Regions from separate parts of the Caballeronia sp. ATUFL_M2_KS44 genome, predicted to be linked through region 2. Evidence: predicted binding sites of a transcription regulator. Region 2 holds the regulator's gene; the other holds the start of a gene.

Region 1 (7,926 bases), 170 kb from region 2:
CCGGGGCAGCACGCTGGAAAGCGTCGATCTGATTCGCGTTGTCGGCAATGCGCTCGATGGTCGGATACGGCGACAGGTCGATATTGAACCGCCGCGCGTTGAACACCTGCGGCACGATGCACAGATCGGCGATGGTCGGGGTATCGCCGAAAGTCAGCGCGCCGACGCGCCGGTCGCCCGCAAGCCGCTTTTCGAGCGATGCGAAGCCCGTCTCGACCCAATGCCGATACCACGCGTCCTTCGCTTCATCGGGCACGTTCAGTTGATGCTTCAGGTACTTGAGCACGCGCAGATTGTCGATGGGATGAATTTCGCACGCGACCGCCAGCGCGACCGAGCGCACGAACGCGCGATCCGCCGGATTGCGCGGCAGCAGCGGCGGCTCCGGATGCGTCTCCTCGAGATACTCGATGATCGCGAGCGATTGCGTGAGCACGTCGTCGCCGTCGACGAGCGTCGGCACGATGCCGTCCGGATTCAGCGCGCGATATTCCGGCTTCAGTTGCTGGCCGCCGTCGCGCAGCAAATGCACGCCGGCGTACTCGTACCCGAGTCCCTTCAGATTCAACGCGATGCGCACGCGATACGCCGCCGAACTGCGAAAGTAGCTGTAGAGCTTCATCGTCGATCCGGCCTCACACCAGGCGCACGGAGAATTCGCCGATGCCGTCCACGCCGCCCTTCATGAGGTCGCCCTTCACGACCGCGCCGACGCCTTCGGGCGTGCCGGTGAAGATGAGATCGCCGGAGAAGAGTTCGAAGAGCGTCGACAGATACGCCACCGTCTCGCCCACGGACCAGATCAGTTGCGAGATGTCGGAGCGCTGCTTCTCTTCGCCGTTGACCGTCAGCCAGATCGCGCTCTTTTCCAGATGCCCGACCTTCGATACCGGATGAATCGGCCCGATCGGCGCGGAGTGATCGAAGCCCTTCGCGGTGTCCCACGGACGGCCGAGCTTCTTTGCTTCGGCTTGCAGATCGCGGCGCGTCATGTCGAGGCCGAGCGCGTAACCGTACACGTAGTCGAGCGCCTTGTCGGCGGGAATGTCCTTGCCTTGCTTGCCGATAGCCGCGACGAGTTCCATCTCGAAATGCAGGTTCTTCGTCTGCGACGGATACGGCATTTCGCCGGTGGCGCCCGGCGCGACGTAGAGAACGGCATCGGCGGGCTTGCTGAAGAAGAACGGCGGCTCGCGATCCGGATCGTGGCCCATTTCGCGCGCGTGCGCTTCGTAGTTGCGTCCGACGCAGTAGATGCGGCGCACGGGAAACTGCTCGTCCGAACCGGCAACCGGCACCGCCGCAGCGGGCGCCGGGGGAAACACGTAGCTCATCCTGTTCTCCTGTCGGGAAAGCGCGGGCGATGCGCTGCGCCGCCTTCCGTCACGCAACGAAGTTGCTGTTATTCGAATGCCGGCTCGCGGTGAAGCCAGCCAGCGGGAAGAGCGAGTGTAACGCGCGCGGGCGTTTCGTGGCGGGCCTTGCGCGGCGGGACTTCGCGAGCTTCCGGGTGGCTTACGGCGATCCTTCGGAACGGCGCGCGCCACGAGTCTGCACCCGATTCGCCACACGAATTGCGCACGGTCGAAACGGCCGCCAAGTCTTGCAAGCGGCATTTAGATGCGATACTGAGTGTCCTTTCCGGACTCTCAATCTAGCGACGCGACGCTCACGACCTCGGAACTGAACGCCCGTTTGCGCATGCTTCCGATGAACGATACCCCAGCCCCTCCCTTCGCCTGCGCGCGCTACATCAAGGAAATCGGTCGCGGGCCGAACGGCGCCCGCGCGCTGTCCCACGACGATACCTACGCGCTCTATGAAGCCATGCTCGATGGCCGCGTCTCCGATCTCGAACTCGGCGCGGTGCTGCTCGCGTATCGCGTGAAGGGCGAGACCGCCGCCGAGCTTGCCGCGATGCTCTCGGCGGCGCATCGATCGTTCGAGCCGCTGCACGTGCAGGAAGGCCGCGATCACGCGCGCCCCGTATCGATTCCGAGCTACAACGGCGCGCGCAAGCAGCCGAACCTGACGCCGCTCCTCGCGCTCCTGCTCGCGCGCGAAGGCGTGCCGGTGCTGGTGCACGGCGTCGTCGACGATCCGGGCCGCGTGACGAGCGCCGCGATTTTCGCCGAACTGGGCATTCCGCACGCGGCATCGCCGGATGAAATCGAGGACAGCCTAGCGTCGCGCCGGCTCGCATTTGCGCCGGTCACATCGCTTGCGCCGAAGCTCGCGCGGCTGCTCGCGCTTCGCCGGATCATGGGCGTGCGCAATTCGACGCATACGCTCGTCAAGATCCTGCAGCCGTTCGCGGAGCCGGGCTTGCGGCTCGTGAACTACACGCATCCGGAATATCGCGACAGCCTGACCGACCTCTTCACCGATCATCCCGATGCCGCGCAAGGCGGCGCGCTCCTCGCCCGCGGCACGGAAGGCGAAGCGGTGGCCGACACGCGCCGTCAGGTTCAGGTCGACTGGTTCCACGACGGTCACATGGAGACGCTCGTCGCGCCCGAGCGTTCGCAGGCGGATGCGCCCGCCGTCGAACTGCCCGAATCGCTCGATGCCGCGACGACCGCGCGCTGGATAGAAGACGTGATGCGCGGCGACGTGCCGGTGCCGCCGGCGGTCGGGCGTCAGGTGGAAGTGATCGCGGACGTCGTGCGCAGACCGGTCTGAAACTCCGAAAAAGCGAAGCACCCGTTTGACACGTTCTTCTACGCTGGTTTAAAGTGGCCCAATGCGCTTCACCCAGTTCTCCTCCCTCCGAATTATTTCGGGCCGCCTAGCGCGGCCCCTATCGCTACGTCTAGCGTAAGTCGCCAGACGTAGCGCCGTGCGTCGCCAGGCGCGCGGTCCTGCCAGCCGTTCCCGCAGTTCCTTTCCTTACCACTTGTAGTCGTCAGCTTTTCGTTCGCACATCCCGCGAAACGAAAACGCGAGGGTCAAATGCACGCTGCTTCGCGCACGTTCACATTGGTCACAGGCGTCACCGTCGCCGGTGCGCAATGGGATCGTGCGCGCGGCGTTGCGATGCGTGCATCGCGCCGAAGCCGGCCAGCCGCCGGTCACGGCGCCTCTCGCAGGCGCTACGCAGACTGTTCCAAGAGAGATCGACGATCATGATGCCCAACCCCGCCGAGAAATATCGCCCGTTCCCGCAAGTCCGTCTGCAAGGCCGCCGCTGGCCGAATCGCACGATCGAGCAAGCGCCCATCTGGATGAGCACCGATCTGCGCGACGGCAACCAGTCGCTGATCGAGCCGATGAGCATCGCCGCGAAGCTCGAATTCTTCGAGATGCTGGTGGCGACGGGTTTCAAGGAGATCGAGGTGGGGTTTCCGTCGGCGTCGCAGACCGATTTCGATTTCGTGCGCAAGCTGATCGACGAGAAGCGCATTCCCGACGACGTGACCATCGAAGTGCTCGTGCAATCGCGCCGCGAACTGATCGAGCGCACGTTCGAGGCCGTCGAAGGCGCGAGTAGGGTCATCGTGCATCTGTACAACGCGATCGCGCCGTCGTTCAGACGCATCGTGTTCAATCAGTCGAAGGAAGAAGTGAAGGCGCTGGCGGTGGAAGGCACGCGCATCATCAAGGAATGTGCGGCGGCGCGGCCCGAAACGCACTGGATCTATCAGTATTCGCCCGAGACGTTCAGCATGACGGAACTGCCGTTCGCGCGCGAAGTCTGCGATGCCGTCGCGCAAACGTGGCGTCCGACGCGCGATCACAAGATGATCGTGAATCTGCCCGCGACCGTCGAAGCCGCGACGCCGAACGTGTTCGCCGATCAGATCGAATGGATGGACCGCAACATGGGTTATCGCGATTGCATCGTGCTGTCGGTGCATCCGCATAACGATCGCGGCACGGCCGTCGCCGCCGCCGAACTGGCGCTGCTCGCGGGCGCCGAGCGCGTGGAAGGCTGTCTCTTCGGCAACGGCGAGCGCACGGGCAACGTCGATCTCGTCACGCTCGCGCTCAATCTCTACACGCAGGGCGTCGATCCGGGCCTCGATTTCTCCGACATCGACGCGGTGCGCCGTGTCGTCGAGCGATGCAATCAGTTGCCGGTGCATCCGCGCCATCCGTATGCGGGCGATCTCGTTTTCACGGCGTTCTCCGGTTCGCATCAGGACGCCATCCGCAAGGGCTTCGCGCAGCGCACGCCCGGCGCGGTGTGGGACGTGCCCTATTTGCCGATCGATCCCGCCGATCTCGGCCGCAGCTACGACGCCGTGATTCGCGTGAACAGCCAGTCGGGCAAGGGCGGCGCCACGTATCTGCTCGAGCGCGGGCTGGGCTTCACGCCGCCGCGCCGCGTGCAGATCGAGTTCAGCCACGCGGTGCAGGCGCTCGCCGACGCATCCGGCGAGGAAATCAGCGGCGAAGCGATCTGCGCGCTCTTCAAGCGCGAATACTTCGATGCGGGCGGCGCGGTGTCGCGGGTGGACGCATCGACGATATCGATTTCCGGCAGACGTATTTCGATGCCGCCCGCGTCCGCCGCCGCGAGCGAGGAGCATTACGCGCAGGCGGTTGCGTCGAGTTTCGGCGTGGAAGCAAGCGTGAACTGGTTCGAATCGACGGTGACGGCAAGCGGCGATACGGCGGTGTTCGTCGGCTGCCGCGTCGCCGATGAACCGACGCGCTTCGGCGTCGCGGTCCACGCGAATCCGGCGCTCGCGGTCGTCGATGCGGTCGTGAGCGCGGTGAATCGATCGAAGCGGATCGTGGCGGACGTGCGGCAGGACGAGCCGGTCGAGGCGTGATCGGCGCGGCGCGCGTGGCGCTATTCGAGCGCCACGCGCGTCGCCTGAAGCGCGAGCATCAGCCATTGGCCGTCCGTCTGAACGTGAATGGCGGTATAGGCCACGGGAAACAGCAGCGCGCCGTTCTTCGATTCCATCTCGATCAGCGCGCGCCCCGACACGAGGCAACTGTCGCGGCCCGCGGCGACGACGTCCTGCGACTGGATCTCGATCTGACGATAGCGGCGGCGGCCGGCGGTGATCGCGTCGATGAACTGACGTTTCGTCTCGCGCTTGCCGTTGGTGTGCACGTAGCTCGCGTTCTCGGCCAGCAACGCTTCGAGCGCCACGCCATCGCCTTCGACCATGGCTCGAAAGCGATCGCGCTCGAGGCCGCGGATGACCTCAGTGGTTTTTGCGGGCATCTGTCGAATCCCCTTGTGCCAAGGAACCGATGCGCCGGCGCCTCGTCAGAAGTTGTATTGCAGATATATCTGGCTGAAATTTATACCAGGATTCGGCTCTTTGATACTGGCGTTCGACAGATGCTGGAAGCGAAAGCCCGCCTGATAGTTCTGTTTCGCGCCGAAAATCGCGCCGACGCCGACCATATCGGCGAACTGGAACGCCGTCGACACCGTGAAGTTTTCCGTGATGCGCGTATGCGAAAGCAGCCGCACGCCGACGCCCGCCTCGATAAACGGCCGGATGTAGCCCGCGCTTTTGACGAAGCGCACCACCGGCGTCACGCCGAATTCCCAGATGTTCGGATTCACGGCGTGGTCTTCGGTCGAGTGCCAGTAGGAAACGTGGCCTTCGCCGAGCAACGTGAAGTGGAACCCGCCGATTTCCCACCAGGTCAGGTTCGGATCCCAGACCACGCCGAGATCGGCCTTCTTGATATCGCGGTCCGCCACGCCGCCCGCGATCTGCAAGCCAAAGCGGTCTGCGTGGGCCGCCGCCGAGACGACACCGAGCGAAAGCGCGAGCGCGCCGTTGGACAACAAACTGCGCCAGACACCTTTGCTTTTCTGCATGAGCGCCCCATATGAGGGTTGAGTTCCACAGCCGCGAAGCGGGATCGGCAGATTGTATGTGGATTGACACATATTTGCACAATCGCGATTTGCAGGCCCATTTATTTGAACAATCCGCAGCAGAGCCGCATAAACGCGGTAATTAGTTAGATATCGACGCCCAAATCGGTAACTTTGACGCTCTTCGAACGTCTCTTCGTCTATCAGACCCACAAACCCGATAGTTTCGTGGGAACTCTCACACTCGTCCGCCCTCTAACACTTAGCACTCGTTGAAGCGGAGTGCTAATATCGTGTCTGACTTGCCGTTGCCGTCGTGGCAGCGGACAAATCGTTGATAAGGAGCTTATGAGCGTGACCAATGCGATGACCCTTCCGAATGTAGTGGGCTCGGCGCCTGCCAAGGCATCTTCGGCAGGCGCGCTGACGTACGCACAGTCGTCGATGCTGACCGGCCAGATCGGCAACATCGATTCATACATACAAGCAGTGAACCGTATTCCAATGCTGTCGCAGGCAGAGGAACGTCAGTACGCCACCGAGTTCCGCGAGCACGGCAACCTCAACGCGGCGCGGCAACTGGTGCTTTCGCACCTGCGTCTCGTCGTGTCGATCGCCCGGAACTATCTGGGCTATGGCCTGCCGCACGCGGATTTGATCCAGGAAGGCAATATCGGTCTGATGAAGGCCGTGAAGCGCTTCGACCCCGAGCAAAACGTGCGCCTCGTGTCGTACGCCATGCACTGGATCAAGGCCGAGATTCACGAGTACATCCTGCGCAACTGGCGCATGGTGAAGGTCGCGACGACCAAGGCGCAGCGCAAGCTGTTCTTCAACCTGCGCAGCCACAAGACCGGCCACGCCGCGTTCACACCGGACGAGATCGAAGGTCTCGCGAGCGAGCTGAACGTGAAGCGCGAGGAAGTCGCGGAGATGGAAACGCGTCTGTCGGGTGGCGATATCGCGCTCGAAGGCCAGGTCGACGACGGTGAGGAAGCGTTCGCGCCCATCGCCTATCTGGCGGACTCGCACAACGAGCCGACGAACGTCATCGCCTCGCGCCAGTTCGACAAGCTGCAAAGCGACGGTCTTTCGACCGCGCTGGAGTCGCTGGACGAGCGTAGCCGCCGCATCATCGAGGCGCGCTGGCTGGACGTGCAGGACGACGGATCGGGCGGCAAGACGCTGCACGAACTGGCCGACGAGTTCGGCGTGTCGGCGGAGCGCATTCGCCAGATCGAGGCGAGCGCGATGAAGAAGATGCGCTCGGCGCTGCACGACTACGCGTAACGTTGCGTTAAGGCCGTAGCGGAAAGTTGAAGCCCGCTGTCGAAAGACAGCGGGCTTTTGTTTTTGCAGCGGCTGATTGCGGATTGTCTTCGCGAAAAAAAACGGCGCTCCGAATGAACAGGAGCGCCGCTTCTCTCAGCAACCGCTTGGCACGTCAAGCCGGCATCGGTGCGGTCCCGCCGCCGTTGCCCGGAAGGCGCGTCGCCATTTGCGCGGCATAACGCTGCGCCGCTGCGCCGACGACAATGTGGAACGTATCCGCCGACACCCACGCGACATCCAGTTGCGACAAACGCTGACGATCCACCGCCGACGGATCGCGCACGACGACACGCAGACGCGTCTGCGCGACGGCATCGAGCGAAACGACGTTCGTCGCGCCGCCGAACACCGCGATCCAGCGCAGCGGGTCCGGATCGAGCGGGCCGGCGGTTTGATCGGCCACGCTTGCGGCGCCGGCTGCACTGGCTGCGGCCACAGGCTGCGCCGGAGCCGACGAAGCCGGCGTCGCGCCGCGCGTCGACGAATGTTCGAGTTCGCCGCGAATTTCGTCCGCGATCAAGTCCGCTTCCGGTCCGATGATGACCTGCACGCTCGTCTTGCCGCGCTTCAGCACGCCACGCGCGCCGATGTTCTTCAATTGCGGTTCCGACACGGCTTCCGTATCCACCACCGAGAGACGCAGGCGCGTCGTGCAGGCATCGACGAGCGACAGGTTCGACGCGCCGCCCAGCGCCGCGATGTACTTCGCTGCGCGCGTGTTCGCTGCAGCCGGCACCGCTGCGCCCGGAGCGAAGCCGCCGACCGGCGTTGCGTCGGTTTGAGCGTCGGTCGTGGCGGGC
Region 2 (7,926 bases):
GATGTCGTTCGCGGCGAGCGCGAAGCGGTGACGGGGCTGTGGAGACGGGTGTTCGCGGACGGGAGTTGAGGGGCGAGAAGCAAGGGGCGAGAAGCGGCTGCGCCGATCGCCCCGCCGCTCGCCGCCTCACGCCGCCAGCATTTCCTTCGCGTGCTTGCGCGTGGTCGCCGTGATCTCGATGCCGCCGAGCATCCGCGCGACTTCCTCGATGCGCCTTGCCTTGTCGAGCGGCGTGACGGTGCTGACAGTGCCGCCCGCATCGTCGGACGATTTCGCCACTTGAAAGTGCTGATCGCCGCGCGCGGCCACTTGCGGCAAATGCGTGACGCACAACACCTGACGGTCGCGCCCGAGCTGATGCAGCAGCCGCCCGACGACTTCCGCCACGCCCCCGCCGATGCCCGTGTCCACTTCGTCGAAGATCAGCGTAGGCGTTGGGCTGGCCGTGCTCGCGATGACCGCCAGCGCCAGGCTGATACGCGCAAGCTCGCCGCCCGACGCGACTTTCGCGAGCGGCCGCAGCGCGACGCCCGCGTGACCGGCGACGCGGAATTCGACCTGCTCCAGCCCGTTCGCGCCGCCTTCCGCGAGCGGCACGAGCGCGACTTCGAAGCTGCCGCCCGCCATCGACAATTCCTGCATGCCTTCGGTGACCGCTTTCGACAGCGCCTTCGCGGCCTTCGCGCGCGTCTTCGAGAGCACTTTCGCTTCCGCGAGATACGCTTCCTTCGCGCGGTCGGCGGCGGCGTTGAGCGCGTCGAGATCGGCGGCGGCGTCGAGTTCCGCGAGCTGGCGGCGGCGCGCCTCGTGCTCTTCCGGCAGCGTCTCCGGCTGAAGGCGGAACTTGCGCGCGGTGGAATGCAACTGATCCATCCGCCGTTCGACTTGCGCGAGCCGGTCCGGATCGAGTTCGAGGCGCTGCGCGTAATGCGACAGGGAATACGCCGCTTCCTGCAACTGGATCTCGGCGGGTTCGAGCGAGGCGAGCACGTCGTTCAAGGCGGGATCGATATCGGCGAGGCTGCGCAGTTTGGAGATGATTGCGCCGAGTTGCGAAATCATCGCTTCGTCGGATTCGGAAAGCGCACCGAGCGCGTTCTGCACGCCGTCGATCAGACTCGCCGAATGCGACAGCCGATGATGCTCCGCGCTCACTTCCTCCCACTCGCCCGGCTGCGGCGCGAGCTTGTCGAATTCGCTCAATTGCCACGCGAGACGCTCGCGTTCGAGTTGCAGCTCGCGGTCGCGGCTCTGCGCGGCATCGACGGCCTGCTGCGCCTCGCGATACGCGCGCCACGCACGATTCACGGCGCCGGCGGTATCGGTTAAGCCGGCGTGCGTGTCGAAGAGTTCGCGTTGCGCATCGGGACGCATCAATAACTGATGCGCGTGCTGGCCGTGAATGTCGACGAGCATTTCGCCCACTTCGCGCAACTGCGCGAGCGTCGCCGGCGTGCCGTTGATGAACGCGCGCGAGCGTCCGCTCGAATCGATCACGCGGCGCAGCATGACCGTGTCGCCGTCCTGCGTGAGCGCATGTTCTTCGAGCCAGCGAAGCGCTTGTTCGTGCGTGCCGAATTCGGCGGTGATGTCCGCGCGCGCTTCGCCGGATCGCACGACGCTCGCGTCGGCACGCGCGCCGAGCGTGAGCGCGAGGGCGTCGATGAGGATCGACTTGCCCGCGCCGGTTTCACCCGAAAAGACCGTGAAGCCCGAATCGAATTCGATGTCGAGCGCGGCAACGATAACGAAGTCTCGAATGGAGAGATGACGGAGCATGGATGCTTCGGGATGAGAGTTCGGCGAGGTTGCGTCAGAGGGACGAGTCCTGCGAGGGATGCTCGTTCCAGTGCAGTTTCTTGCGCAGCGTGGCGTAGCTGCTGTAGCCGACCGGATGAAGCACCGGCACGGTATGGCGCGAGCGGCGCACTTCGATGGCGTCGTTCAGTTCGACGGCGGTGAACGACTGCATGTCGAAATTCACGTTCACGTCGCGCCCGCCGATGATCTGGATGGTGACCTTCGAATCGTCGGGCAGCACGATCGGCCGGTTCGACAGCGAATGCGGCGCAATCGGCACGAGCACGAAGCCCTGCAGTTGCGGATGAAGAATAGGCCCCGCGGACGACAGCGCATACGCGGTCGAACCCGTCGGCGTGGCGACGATCAGCCCGTCCGAGCGCTGGTTGTACATGAAGTGCCCGTCCACGGACACGCGCAATTCGGCCATGCCGGAAAAGCCGCTGCGATTCACCACCACGTCATTGAATGCGAGCGCGTGATAGATCGGCTTGTCGTTTCGCACGATGCGCGCTTCGAGCAGCGTGCGCTCCTCGCGTTCGAACTGGCCGGCGAGCATCTGCGGCACGCGCTCGCGCATCTCGCTGAGCGGGATGTCGGTGATGAACCCGAGCCGCCCATGATTCACGCCGATGAGCGGCGTCTTGTATGGCGCAAGCTGACGACCCACGCCGAGCATGGTGCCGTCGCCGCCGAGCACGACCGCGACGTCCGCGCGCGCACCGATTGCCGCGATCGACAACGCCGGATACTGCGTCACGCCGACATCCTTCGCCGTCCCTTCTTCGAACACGACGTCGAAGCCCTGGTTCGCAATGTGCTCCGCGAGCGATGTCAGCGGCGCCTCGATGCCGGGCGTGTTGGTTCGCCCGACGAGGGCGACGGTCTTGAATTGGCCAATTTCCATGCCGGCATTACACCATAGGTGGAAGGCGAAAAGAACCGGGACGGCGCGCGGCGACAGGCGTCATGTCGCGACGTCGGCGCGTCCTTCGTTTCTCGCTAGAATGGAGCAGACATTGAACGGCTCACGAGCGGTTCAGCCAGCGGTTTCACCACGGCGGCGCGGTCGCCGCGCCCCGATACGTTGCGCTAAAATTTGCCCATGCTAGACCCACGTGCACAAACCCTCCTCAAAACGTTGATCGAGCGCTACATCGCCGAAGGTCAGCCGGTCGGTTCGCGCACGTTATCACGGCACTCCGGCCTCGAACTCAGTCCGGCGACCATCCGCAACGTGATGTCGGACCTCGAAGACCTCGGCCTCGTCGCGAGTCCGCATACGTCGGCGGGCCGCATTCCCACGCCGCGCGGCTACCGGCTCTTCGTCGATACCATGCTGACCGTGGAAGCGCCGCAGGACGAAGCGATGACCACCGCGGTCAAGACGCGTCTTCAGGGCGAGGAGCCGCAGAAGATCGTCGCGGCGGCGGCGAGCGTGCTGTCGAGCCTGTCGTCGTTCGCGGGCGTGATCCTCACGCCGCGCCGCAGCCACATGTTCAAGCAGATCGAATTCATGCGGTTGTCGGACAAACGCATTCTGCTGATCATCGTGACGCCCGAGGGCGACGTGCAAAACCGCATGATGGCCACGCAGCGCGACTACTCGCCTTCGCAGCTCACGGAAGCCTCCAATTACATCAACGCGCATTTTGCGGGCCTGTCGTTCGACGAAGTGCGCCGCCGCCTGCGCGAGGAAATCGACCAGTTGCGCGGCGACATGACCGCGCTGATGCAAGCCGCTGTCGTCGCGAGCACGGCCGAAGCCGACCCCGGCGAAACGGTGCTGATTTCCGGCGAGCGCAACCTGCTCGAAGTGGCGGACCTGTCCTCCGACATGGCGCGGCTGCGCAAACTCTTCGACTTGTTCGATCAAAAGACGAGCCTCCTGCAATTGCTGGATGTGTCGAGCCACGCACAGGGCGTGCAGATCTTCATCGGCGGGGAATCGAATCTCGTGCCGATAGAAGAGATGAGCGTGGTGACCGCGCCGTACGAAGTGAACGGCAAGATTGTCGGCACGCTCGGCGTGATCGGCCCGACGCGCATGGCGTACAACCGCGTGATTCCCATTGTGGATATCACCGCGCGGCTGTTGTCGATGTCGCTCAGCCAGCAGTAACGCGGCTCTTGCCGCGCGGCCGGGCGCGCCGCCACTAGGCCGTTCGGCCAATGATGCGCGCGCAAACGCGCCGCTATAATGGCCTTCACCTTTCGATACCTTTCGATGCCTTCTGGCCGTCCTGCCCTATGCGTTTCGACCTCGAGTTGCCTTCGCAGCCCAGCGCTTCACATCGCGTCGCGGTGCTGCTGATCAATCTCGGCACGCCGGACGCGCCCACGCCGCGAGCCGTGCGCAAGTATCTGGCGCAGTTTCTGTCGGACCCGCGCGTCGTCGAGATTCCGTCGTTCATCTGGCAAGTCATTTTGCGCGGCGTGATCTTGCCGTTTCGCGGGCGGGCATCGGCGAAAAAGTATGCGCAGGTCTGGCTGCCGGAAGGCTCGCCGTTGCGTGTCCATACGGAAAAGCAGGTCGAAGCATTGCGGCGGCTTTTCGCGGTGAACGACTATCAGGTGATCGTCGATTACGCGATGCGTTACGGCACGCCGGGCATCGGCGCCATGCTGAATCGACTGAAGCTGGAAGGCGCCGAGCGCGTTCTTCTGGTGCCGATGTATCCGCAGTATTCGTCGTCGACGACCGCGACCGCTTTCGACGACGCCTTCACCGCGCTCAAGCGCGTGCGCAATCAGCCGGAAATCCGCACGATTCGTCACTATGCCGATCATCCGGCGTATATCGCGGCGCTCGCCGAGCAGGTTCGCGAGTATTGGCGCGTGCACGACCAGCCTGATTTCGCCGCCGGCGACAAACTCGTGCTCAGCTTCCACGGCGTGCCGAAACGCACGATGGACCTGGGCGACCCGTATCACGATCAATGTCAGTTAACCGGCTCGCTGCTCTCGGCGGCGCTCGGGCTCACGCCGGTCGAATGCCGCGTGACGTTCCAGTCGCGCTTCGGCCGCGCCGAATGGCTGCAGCCGTACACCGCGCCGACGCTCGCGGAACTGGGCGCGGGCGGCGTCGCGCGCGTGGACGTGTTCTGCCCCGGCTTCACGGCGGACTGTCTGGAGACGATCGAGGAAATCGGCATCGAAGTGCGCGACGAATTCCTGAAGGCGGGCGGCAAGCAGTTTCACCGCATTCCTTGCCTGAATGCATCGCCCGCGTGGATCAAGGCGCTGGGCGAAATCGCGGCACAACATCTGCAAGGTTGGCCGGTACAGGCCGCGCAACCCGCGACGGTTGCCGCCTGAACGCGGTCGAACGCAAGAGATTCACGCATGAACTACCAGATTTCGACGGAACCCGGCGCGCGTTTGCGCATCGATAAATGGCTGTGGGCGGCGCGCTTCTTTAAGACGCGCTCGCTCGCCAGCGACGCGGTGGAGAAAGGCCGCGTGAAGATCGGCGGCGCGAACGTGAAGCCGTCGAAGGACGTGCGCGTGGGCGATATGGTCGAGATCGATATCGAGCGGATCGTCTGGCAGGTTGAAGTGCTCGGCGTGTGCGACGTGCGCGGCCCCGCGCCGGTCGCGCAGACGCTCTACGCGGAAACGGAGGAAGGCCGCGCGAAGCGGCTCGCGGAAGCGGAGCGCCGCAAGACGTATCGCGAGCCGGCGGCCGGCATGCAGGGCAGGCCGACCAAGCGCGATCGCCGTGTCATCGACAAATTTTCAGGTTCGGATTGAAAAATTCTTCGACCGTCGCATGGACGCCGCCGTACTCGATGGTACGGGCGGTCAGTGCACCGGACATGCAGATGGTGGTCGTTCCGGCGACGAGTACCAGGGCGACCACCGCAATGGCAAAGGTCAGTTTCATGGTACCCCCGGCAAGCGGGCTGAGCGGTCGGACGACCGGACAAGGTCAGGAAACGGGCGAGGCGTAAGCGGTTTGAAGCATTCGTAGGATTAGGGTAAACGTGCTTCCTGCGATGCCTGTTCGAAGTGTAGGCGACGCCGTTCGTTCGCTCAAACTCTTTCTCGCCGCCCTGCGTTACGGCGCGTTTCGGCCGTGCGCGCTCTGATATCCGGCGCACAAAATTCGTCGGACAAAGGCTTGAAAATGTTGCCGGTGCCCCAAATTCAGCCGCTAGTGCGACGAAGTGCGGACAGTCTCACGCCTGGCCGCGCTTCTCATCCAATTCACTCACAGCAATAACATTCAGCGACATGGAAAACACGCAAGAGAATTCAGCGAGCCAGAACCCGACGCCCGCCGACGAAACCGCGCGCCAGGCCGCCGACCCGACTCAGGCAACCACGCAGGCCGCGCCGAATGCGCAGGCAGTCGCGGACGCCACACCGCAAGCCGCTTCGAACGAAACCGAAGCCGCGCTCGCCGAAGCGCAGGCCAAGGTGGCCGCGCTGCAGGAAGAATTTCTGCGCGCGAAGGCGGAAACGGAAAATGTGCGCCGCCGCAGCCAGGAAGACGTGTCGAAGGCGCACAAGTTCGCCATCGAAAATTTCGCGGAAAACCTGCTGCCGGTGCTCGACAGCCTGGAAGCCGCGCTCGCCGACCAGTCGAGCGATGTCGTCAAAGTGCGCGAGGGCGTTGAACTGACGCTGCGCCAGTTGACCGGCGCGCTGGAAAAGGGCCGCGTCACGGCGCTCAACCCGGTCGGCGAGAAATTCGATCCGCATCGCCATCAGGCCATCTCGATGGTGCCGGCGGAGCAGGAGCCGAACACGGTCGTCGCCGTGCTGCAGAAGGGCTACATCATTGCCGACCGCGTGTTGCGCCCGGCGCTCGTCACCGTCGCCGCACCGAAGTAAGACGGCCATGGGCCAGATCCCGGTCGATTCCACCGCTTTTTCCGTCTTCGGAATGCAGGAACTCGACGCCGCCGGCTTCGACGCCGGCCTGGCCTCCGCCGGGGACGAACTGGCCGTGGTGTTCTTCTGGGGCATCGACTGCTTCAACTGCGAAATCGCGAAGAAAGCGATGCTCGCGCAGCCCGACGCAATACGCGCGCTCGGGCTGACGTGGTTTCACAGCAATGTGTACGAGCATCGCGAACTCGGCCGCCGCTTCCTGCTGCACGGCGTGCCGACGTGGTTCTTCTTTCACCGCGGCAAGCGGCTCGGCCGCGCGACCGGCTGGCACGGCATCGCGCAGTTCGAAGCGGCCGTGAAGGCGGCGCGGGAGAAGATCGGCGCATCGGGACAACCGAAAAAGTTATAGACCGCATCGCATTCAGGGTCTTGAAAACGAAATCGGCGCTCCTATCTTGCGTACAGGTATGAATTTTGGGCGTTCGGCCCGGTAAATCGGCCGCAAAAGCCGGCGTGTTCCGGCCGCAGCGCCAAAGCGATCAAAGCTAGGAGAGTATAAAAAATGGGCAAAATCATTGGCATCGACCTCGGCACCACGAACTCGTGCGTGGCGCTGATGGAAGGCAATCAGGTCAAGGTCATCGAGAACTCGGAAGGCGCGCGCACCACGCCGTCGATCATTGCGTATCTGGACGACAACGAGATTCTGGTCGGCGCGCCCGCGAAGCGTCAGTCGGTCACGAACCCGCGGAACACGCTGTACGCGGTGAAGCGCCTGATCGGCCGCCGTTTCGACGAAAAGGAAGTGCAGAAGGACATCAACCTGATGCCCTACAAGATCGTGCGTCACGACAACGGCGACGCCTGGGTCGAAGCGCATGGCAAGAACCTCGCGCCGTCGCAGGTTTCGGCCGAAGTGCTGCGCAAGATGAAGAAGACCGCTGAAGACTACCTCGGCGAGCCGGTGACGGAAGCCGTCATCACGGTTCCGGCGTACTTCAACGACAGCCAGCGTCAGGCAACCAAGGACGCGGGCCGCATCGCCGGTCTGGAAGTGAAGCGCATCATCAACGAGCCGACGGCAGCCGCGCTCGCGTTCGGTCTCGACAAGGCCGAAAAGGGCGACCGCAAGATCGCCGTGTTCGACCTGGGCGGCGGCACGTTCGACATCTCGATCATCGAAATCGCGGATGTGGACGGCGAAATGCAGTTCGAAGTGCTCTCGACGAACGGCGACACGTTCCTGGGCGGTGAAGACTTCGACCAGCGCATCATCGATTACATCAT

Evidence for each region. Region 2 encodes HrcA, which represses chaperone genes, less so after heat shock. Its sites were predicted from a motif close to TTAGCACTCNNNNNNNNNGAGTGCTAA; they were not measured.
Region 1: rpoH (RNA polymerase sigma factor RpoH) is a predicted target of HrcA. The motif match lies at 6,057-6,083, and genes of this name have one in related genera.

Annotation. Positions count from the first base shown of each region.
Region 1 covers NZ_JALQEA010000006.1:197,059-204,984, reverse strand. Annotated here, with positions in the region: gene maiA (maleylacetoacetate isomerase) at 1-622, opposite strand, end outside; gene NCR39_RS01015 (fumarylacetoacetate hydrolase family protein) at 636-1,334, opposite strand; gene ybiB (DNA-binding protein YbiB) at 1,711-2,682, shown strand; gene leuA (2-isopropylmalate synthase) at 3,126-4,778, shown strand; gene NCR39_RS01000 (nuclear transport factor 2 family protein) at 4,799-5,182, opposite strand; gene NCR39_RS00995 (acyloxyacyl hydrolase) at 5,228-5,794, opposite strand; gene rpoH (RNA polymerase sigma factor RpoH) at 6,149-7,084, shown strand; gene nagE (N-acetylglucosamine-specific PTS transporter subunit IIBC) at 7,239-7,926, opposite strand, start outside.
Region 2 covers NZ_JALQEA010000006.1:369,863-377,788, forward strand. Annotated here, with positions in the region: gene glnE (bifunctional [glutamate--ammonia ligase]-adenylyl-L-tyrosine phosphorylase/[glutamate--ammonia-ligase] adenylyltransferase) at 1-69, shown strand, start outside; gene recN (DNA repair protein RecN) at 127-1,779, opposite strand; gene NCR39_RS01780 (NAD kinase) at 1,814-2,707, opposite strand; gene hrcA (heat-inducible transcriptional repressor HrcA) at 2,906-3,922, shown strand; gene hemH (ferrochelatase) at 4,051-5,118, shown strand; gene NCR39_RS01795 (RNA-binding S4 domain-containing protein) at 5,146-5,553, shown strand; gene NCR39_RS01800 (hypothetical protein) at 5,525-5,686, opposite strand; gene grpE (nucleotide exchange factor GrpE) at 6,037-6,639, shown strand; gene NCR39_RS01810 (thioredoxin family protein) at 6,647-7,048, shown strand; gene dnaK (molecular chaperone DnaK) at 7,202-7,926, shown strand, end outside.